DNA from 2 places in the Blautia sp. MCC283 genome. Region 2 is predicted to be linked to the other one. Evidence: riboswitches for the same ligand, from Rfam matches in the RefSeq annotation. Region 2 holds a riboswitch; the other holds the start of a gene.
The links. A riboswitch is a leader RNA that binds a small molecule or an ion and turns the genes downstream of it on or off. The one in region 2 is predicted to bind cyclic di-GMP.

Region 1 (3,685 bases), on a different contig from region 2:
GGAACAAAACAGGAAATCAGTGAGTGGGTAAAATCTTTATAAATAACAGTGCTATGGAGGTATACAGAAAATGGGAAAAATAATACAGACAGCAGGAAGAAATGCACTTGGTGAATTTGCACCGGAGTTTGCACATTTTAACGATGATGTCCTTTTCGGTGAAAACTGGAATAACCAGGATATTGACGTAAAAACAAGAAGTATCATCACAGTGGTTGCTCTGATGGCTTCCGGAATTACAGATTCTTCTTTAAAATATCATCTTCAAAATGCAAAAAATCATGGTGTAACACAAAAAGAGATTGCCGCAGTAATCACACATGTCGCATTTTATGCAGGATGGCCAAAAGCATGGGCTGTTTTCAATCTTGCAAAGGAAGTGTGGGAGACAGGCGAAGGAGATTTGCCATACGAAGAGGAAGCGATGCGGGCGCATGCAAAAGAGATGGTATTTCCAATTGGTGCACCAAATGATGGTTTTGCACAGTATTTTTCTGGCAGAAGTTTTCTTGCACCGATTTCCACTTCTCAGGTTGGCATTTTCAACGTGACATTTGAACCCGGATGCAGGAATAATTGGCATATTCATCATGCAAAAAGCGGTGGCGGGCAGATCTTAGTATGTGTAGCCGGCCGAGGGTTTTATCAGGAAGAAGGCAGGGATGCGGTAGAAATGAAACCGGGTGACTGTATTAACATTCCGGTAGATGTAAAGCACTGGCATGGGGCCGCTCCGGATGAATGGTTTTCCCATCTGGCAATTGAGGTGCCGGGAGTGGATTGTTCCAATGAGTGGTGTGAGGCGGTATCGGAGAAAGAGTACGCTGGATTAAGATAAGGAGAGCACTATGGAATACGGTAAACTCGGAAATACAGATATAGAAGTGTCAAAATTATGTGTGGGCTGCATGAGTTTTGGGAAAGCTGGAACCATGCATGACTGGACGTTGGATGAAGCTGAAAGTGAGAATGTTATCAAACATGCACTTGATTTGGGATATAACTTTTTTGATACAGCAAATGGATATTCAGCAGGAACAAGTGAGGAATATTTAGGTAAAGCATTGAAGAAAAATGTAGCGAGAAATCAGGTTGTGATTGCATCCAAGGTATATTTTAATGAAGGTCGTTTATCAAGACAGGCAATCATGAGGGAAATAGATGGAACTCTGTCACGTCTTGGAACCGACTATCTTGATTTATATATCATCCATAGATTTGACTATGATACACCAATTGAAGAAACTATGGAGGCACTGCACGATCTGGTAAAAGCAGGAAAGGTCAGGGCACTTGGTGCATCTGCCATGTATGGATATCATACAGATAGTTAAACGTGTAGCGGAGCTTGCCGAAAAGTATAACTGCAAAATGTCCCAGATAGCCATTGCATGGCAGTGGGCAAAGGGAATTCTATCGCCTATTATTGGGGCAACCAAAACGCAGTATCTGGATGATTCAGCCGGAGCATTTGACATTAAATTAACTGCCGAAGACCTTGCATATCTTGAAGAGCCATATGTTCCACATGAGATAGTTGGTGCAATTGATAAAAATCCGGCGCAAGGTGTTATTTTGCTTGATGAAAAGAAATAAAGTTTCAGTAATCATAGAGTGTATGGATTCAATTCCATCGGTAAGACGTAATCCTATAAAATGTCTGTGATTCAGTTCTTTATCTTTGTTTTCTGTTCTCATACTCCTCCTTCCACTGAGACTATTCCTCCCTCCGGGAGTCCACGTATTTCAATATCGGCTGTCCCTTCCGATATTAGAAATAGTGCTGTGAACACTTTCAGGTGGAACCAACAGACAAGTGAAACGTCTGTTATTGAGAGGGTATGGGGAGATCCCCATCAAGATAAATCCCATAGGAGAACAGGATGCCAAACGGCAATACTGTTAAACATGGGTGGATCTTGCTCTTATTTGTATCCCTCTATATAACGAAACGCTCAGAGGCTGTTTTACAGTGGGGGGAAAAGAAAAAATATCAAAAAAATGTTGAACGGAATGTATTAAATGTAATTGACTACTTATACAACTATACCAAGATAAAAAAATATACAGATTTTCTATCCAATATTATTGACGTGTAAAAAACTTCATGGTATTTTTATTTTGGGAAAAATGAAAATTATTTTAAAGGCAAACCTGTTGAAAGGCAGGGGCGCAAAGCCAGAAGGGACTAAAGTCAGAAAGCTTGACCATGTCAGCCGGTTGCCACTGTTTCCATATCAACATAATATATGGAAAAGATGTTTGAACAGAAGAGATTCCGATACCTTTTATACTATATAGATGTGTGATTTAAAAAAATATAATAGGGACACTGGCAGATTTTGGCAAGTGTCCTTTTTGTATGCAAAAATGGGTAACAAAACTGGCAGGGACAGGTTTTCTGTATACAGATAAAAGCAGGGTGAAGAAGGCATAAGACGGAGAGAGGATTTTTATAAAATGAAAAATTATGAGGACAAAATATATTCCTTAGGTGAGACTGTACCAGGACAGACACAGGCCATGTCACAGGCAGTACAGAAAACACTGGAAAATAATGGCGGGGTAGGCATAATGACAGGATATTATGACCAAAACCTGTCTGTTTTATCTGTGAGCAATCTGCTGTTACATAGTACAGGATATACATTCGACTCTTTTATGAAGCAGACAAACGGCTCATTGAAAAATTTCTTTTATGGCGAGGAAGATATACTGGATCGAGATCGTTTTTTGCAGCTTCACGGAGCAGGGGAATCACAGATCCTTACAGCAGACGGTACAGTGAATAATGTACGGCTTTATAAAGAAGATGCGACAGATGAGGCGGGCAGACAGATCTGGGTTATGTCTGTACAGGTCAACTGGGATCATGTAAATCTGGCACTGCTCAATGAGGCTATCTGTTCCGGCTTCTGGTATTTTGACTGTGACGAAAACAGTGAGATTGTGAATGCAAACTGGAGTCATGAATTCCGAAAAATGCTTGGCTATCATGACACTCTGGACTTTCCGAATAAACTGGAATCCTGGTCAGATCTTCTGCATCCACAGGATAAAGAAAGAGTAATGGTGCAGCTTCAGGCGGCAATTAAGGATAAGACGAACCAGATAAAATACCAGGTAGAGTATCGTATGAGAATGAAGGATAATCAATACCAGTGGTTTCGGGCATCGGCAGAAGTAATACGCCGTCTGGATGGTTCTGCCAGCAGGATTGCCGGGATTTTTATTAACATTGATGGGGAGAAAAAAGAAATCATGCAGGCACAAAAATCTGCTGCTTTCCACCGGGCTTTTACAAAAGCAGATCTGTGCGAGTATTATGTGAATCTGGAAGCGAATACTTTTGATACCTTTAAGGTTGAGCCGTCCCTGATGACCGTCTTTGAACAGAGTCATACATGGGATGAACTGATTCGGCATTTTGTGGATTCCTATGTTGTGGAGAAAGATAAGAAGGCGGTATCCTCTTTTTACGACCGTGGTTATATTGCAGAAAGGCTGAAGGGTCTGGAAACCGAATTGGCTTTGGAGTGCCGTATCACTCTGAATGGAGAAGAACGATGGGTCCGTAATGTGATCATACGCGGCGAGATAGAGGATTCAGAATATGCCATGATCTTTCTGCGGGATATCACAGAGACAAAGGTGGAGAGTGCACGGCATCTGCAGATGGCAGCGG
Region 2 (3,685 bases):
ATTCGTCAATTAAAAAGACCGGAAGTCGGGCTTTTTGCAGTGGGCGATCCCAATCAGGTGATCTACAGCTGGCGTGGAAGTATGTTCAATATTTTTTATAAATTCCGTGAATTGTATCACGCAGAAGAACTATCCCTTCCTGTAAATTACCGTTCTTCCCAGACGATCCTGGCAGTTTCCAGAAGATTTCAGGAATCCGGGGATTCTCTTACCGGCGTACAGGAAGAAGGAGAAAAAATCTCTGTCAAAAATCATTACGATCCTTTTCAGGAAGCAGAATATCTGGCAGAAAAGATCCTTGCTCTTCATGAAAGAGGCGTTCCACTTGAGGAGGTCGCAGTGTTTTACAGGCTTCAGAGCCAGTCAGAGATCCTTTCAAAAGTTCTGGAAAAACATCAGATCCCATATGAAATCTCTCAGAAGAAAATCATTCAGGATATTCCGGTTCTTGCCTGGTTTCTTCATATACTGCGTTTTTTAAGCAATCATGAGGATCTTACCAGCGGAACTTATGTCCTTTGCGACAAAACTTTCGGGGAAGGATGGACCTCAAAAAAAGCCCGGACAGAGATTCTGAATTTTACACAAGGGAGTGTATTTCTCTCGAAATCCTTACTTTTTCAGGCCATGTGGGAGTATCGGGACACAGGCTCCGGCTACATAAATCTGTGGGAACAGCTTTCTCTGGAAAAATATCTCCGACCGTCTTCCAGCGACTATAAAGAAAACAGGAGGCAAATCCTTTCCCTGTTAAAGAAAATGGAATCCTATCACAGTATCAGGGATTTTCTTAATGATCTTGTACTGAATGGCATGGAACCGGAAAAAGATGCGGTTTCCGGAGAATCTGTAAAACTGATGACGCTCCATGCCTCCAAAGGGCTGGAATTCGATTACGTATTTATCATTGGTGTAAATGATGGGCTGATTCCCTTAAATAGCCGTGATGCTTCTACAGAAGAGGAAGAGAGGAGACTGTTTTATGTGGGAATGACAAGAGCAAGGAAATTCCTGGAATTATCTTTTTACATCAATCCCGGAACTGCGCGGGTATTTCCAGGTCCAGGTCGCTACCTTTCCAGTCTTCCGGAGAAATATCTTGCCCATCCGGCAGATGCCACAAGAGATACAAAAGAAGCTGCCCGGCACCTTCAGGACCTGAAAAAGATGATCCTGGAAGAAAAACTCCGAAAATTGGAAACACCGAAAGAATATGCCAGATCCCAGGAACAGGAAACTTCTTTATCCCCAGATGAAAAGACAGCATTGCCGGAAAATATCCCACCAGAAACACCAAAACAACTTGTAGAACATCCCAAATACGGCCGCGGGTCCATTATCTCCGAAACCGAAGATACCATTGTGATACAATTTGATGATTACGGCGAAAAAGAAATGCTAAAAGCCTTTTCACAGCTGAAAAAAATTCCAAACAATATTCCCGTATAAATATACACTAAAATTATTAAAAAAATAAACACGGGCAAAGCAGCCGAAAGACTGTGGCGCAAAGCTATAGGGCCTGTAAAATGGCAGCCAGTTGCATAATTCAAAAGCACTATAGTTCTCTCTGTCTGAACATGGTGCTTTTTTTATTTTACCCCGTGGAGAGGAAATGGTGATGCAGATGGTGCACTTCTGATGTCCTATACGGCTCAGAAGCTGGCATGAACGGATATATACCAAAACCGGTAAGTATCAAGGATATCACAAGGAGATTAAACGGAAATATCGTGTAAAAAACAACGAAGAACTGGATGGCGCAATTTACGAAATGCTGCAACTGCTTGGAAAATGCAGTGGTGCCGATCGAGTATATATTTTTGATAAAAAAGAAAAGAACCGAAAAGAATACTTCTGTCTTCAGTATGAATGGAAAAATGAGGACGACATATTAGAAAAAGAACAGTTATTTTCAGAAATCACGGTAGAGGATATTCCACATTGGACAGACGAACTGAAAAAAGGATTGACGATCCAGGTTACAGATTGTGAAGAACTTTCTCCTATGGAACAGGAATACAACCTGATGAAGAAACATCACACATATTCCCGCGTCCTCGCACCTATTTTCAGCAGAGACCATTTAAGCGGATTTATCGGAATGGATCATTTTTATAAAGGAATCTCAGAACTGTTTATTCATCAGCTTGCGTTCGTAGGTGCTCATCTGAATACAGCCAGGGAAAATCTCCGCATGTTTACGCTTCTGGGAAAAAATCTTGAAAGCATGGAAAAAGAACGTCAGATCCTGAATGTTCTCTGTGAGGACTGTACTTCTGTATATAAAGTCAATCTTCTGGATGATACTGCCGAAGTTGTAAAACTGGAACAGGGTGCCAACGCTCCGAAGATTCCGAAAAGCAGAGAAAAAATCATACTTTGTTACTCAAAAGAACTGAAATACTATTATGATCATTTTGTCATAAAAGAATCCGCGCCGGATTTTTTGGAGACATTTGACTGTCAGAATCTGATAGGCGAGCTTAAAACCAGGGATAAGATCAGCCGCAGATATCAGTCCCGGGAAAATGCCAACAGGCATCAGTATTTTGAAATCAGAGCCACCAGACTTCCTTCTTCAACGGATTTTCCGGTTCTGATCGCTTTTCGTCATGTAGATGAGATCATAAAGGAGGAGCGAAATCATCAGAGAGAGCTGGAAGATTCTCTGGCAGAAGTGAAAATGAACAATGAGATCATATCCGCCATCAGTAAGATCTACTACATGATCTACCGGATCGACCTTCAGGATTTTTATTATGAGGAGATTACCGGCGGCAGTGAAAATCACCGTTTTACAGGAATGAAGGGAACCGCAGCTGCCCATATCACCAGTGATAGCAGCGAAAAAGTCGCGTCCAAATACAGGGCCATGGTAAAACAGTTTTATGACCTCTCCACTCTGAAAAAACGTCTGGAAAAAGAGGAGTCCATTGCAGTTGACTACCTTGCCACAGATAACAACTGGCATCTGGCCAGGTTTATTGTCCAGTCAAGAGCGGAAGATGGAACAGCCAGACAGGTTCTGCTTGTGATCCGCGTGATCAGTGAGGAAAAAAGGCGGGAAAAATATCTCATAGATGCGGTAGAAGAGGCCAACCGTGCCAATGAGGCAAAATCAGAGTTCCTTTCCAGAATGTCCCATGACATCCGGACTCCTATGAATGCCATTATGGGATTTACCAGAGTTGCAAGAAACCATCTCCATGAACCGGACAAAATACTGGACTGTCTGGATAAGATCAACTTAAGTGGAAGTAATCTGCAGCAGCTGATCAATGATGTCCTGGATATCTCCAGGATCGAAAGTGGGGAATTTCGCATTGATTCTGAGCCAGTAAAACTGTCTGAATTATGTAAACTTTACGAACAGAATATCCGTGGAACAGCAGAAGATAAGAACCAGAAATTTATCTGTAACCGACATGACATTATTTATGATACCGTGCTGTCTGACCGTCTGCGGATCGGTCAGATTTACATGAACCTGTTATCCAATGCAGTGAAGTATACTCCTGAGGGAGGAATGGTTGAACTGGAAGTTTATGAGGAACCATTTCCGGATAAAGATAAGATCCGCCTGGTTTCCATTGTCCGGGATAACGGGATTGGAATGAGCGAAAAATTCATGAAAGAAATGTATTCTCAGTTTTCCAGAGCAATTGATACAAGAGTGAATAAA

Region 1: it holds a riboswitch for cyclic di-GMP, as region 2 does, so the genes downstream of both, GPK81_RS01780 (hybrid sensor histidine kinase/response regulator) here and GPK81_RS04220 (hybrid sensor histidine kinase/response regulator) in region 2, are expected to answer to the same signal.

The regions. Positions count from the first base shown of each region.
Region 1 is NZ_WQQB01000005.1:106,960-110,644, reverse strand. Features, by position in the region: gene GPK81_RS01795 (flavodoxin) at 1-42, shown strand, start outside; gene GPK81_RS01790 (carboxymuconolactone decarboxylase family protein) at 71-838, shown strand; partial or broken gene GPK81_RS18410 (aldo/keto reductase) at 849-1,596, shown strand; cyclic di-GMP riboswitch class I at 2,138-2,228, shown strand; gene GPK81_RS01780 (hybrid sensor histidine kinase/response regulator) at 2,461-3,685, shown strand, end outside.
Region 2 is NZ_WQQB01000014.1:674-4,358, reverse strand. Features, by position in the region: gene GPK81_RS04225 (ATP-dependent helicase) at 1-1,449, shown strand, start outside; cyclic di-GMP riboswitch class I at 1,473-1,548, shown strand; gene GPK81_RS04220 (hybrid sensor histidine kinase/response regulator) at 1,775-3,685, shown strand, end outside.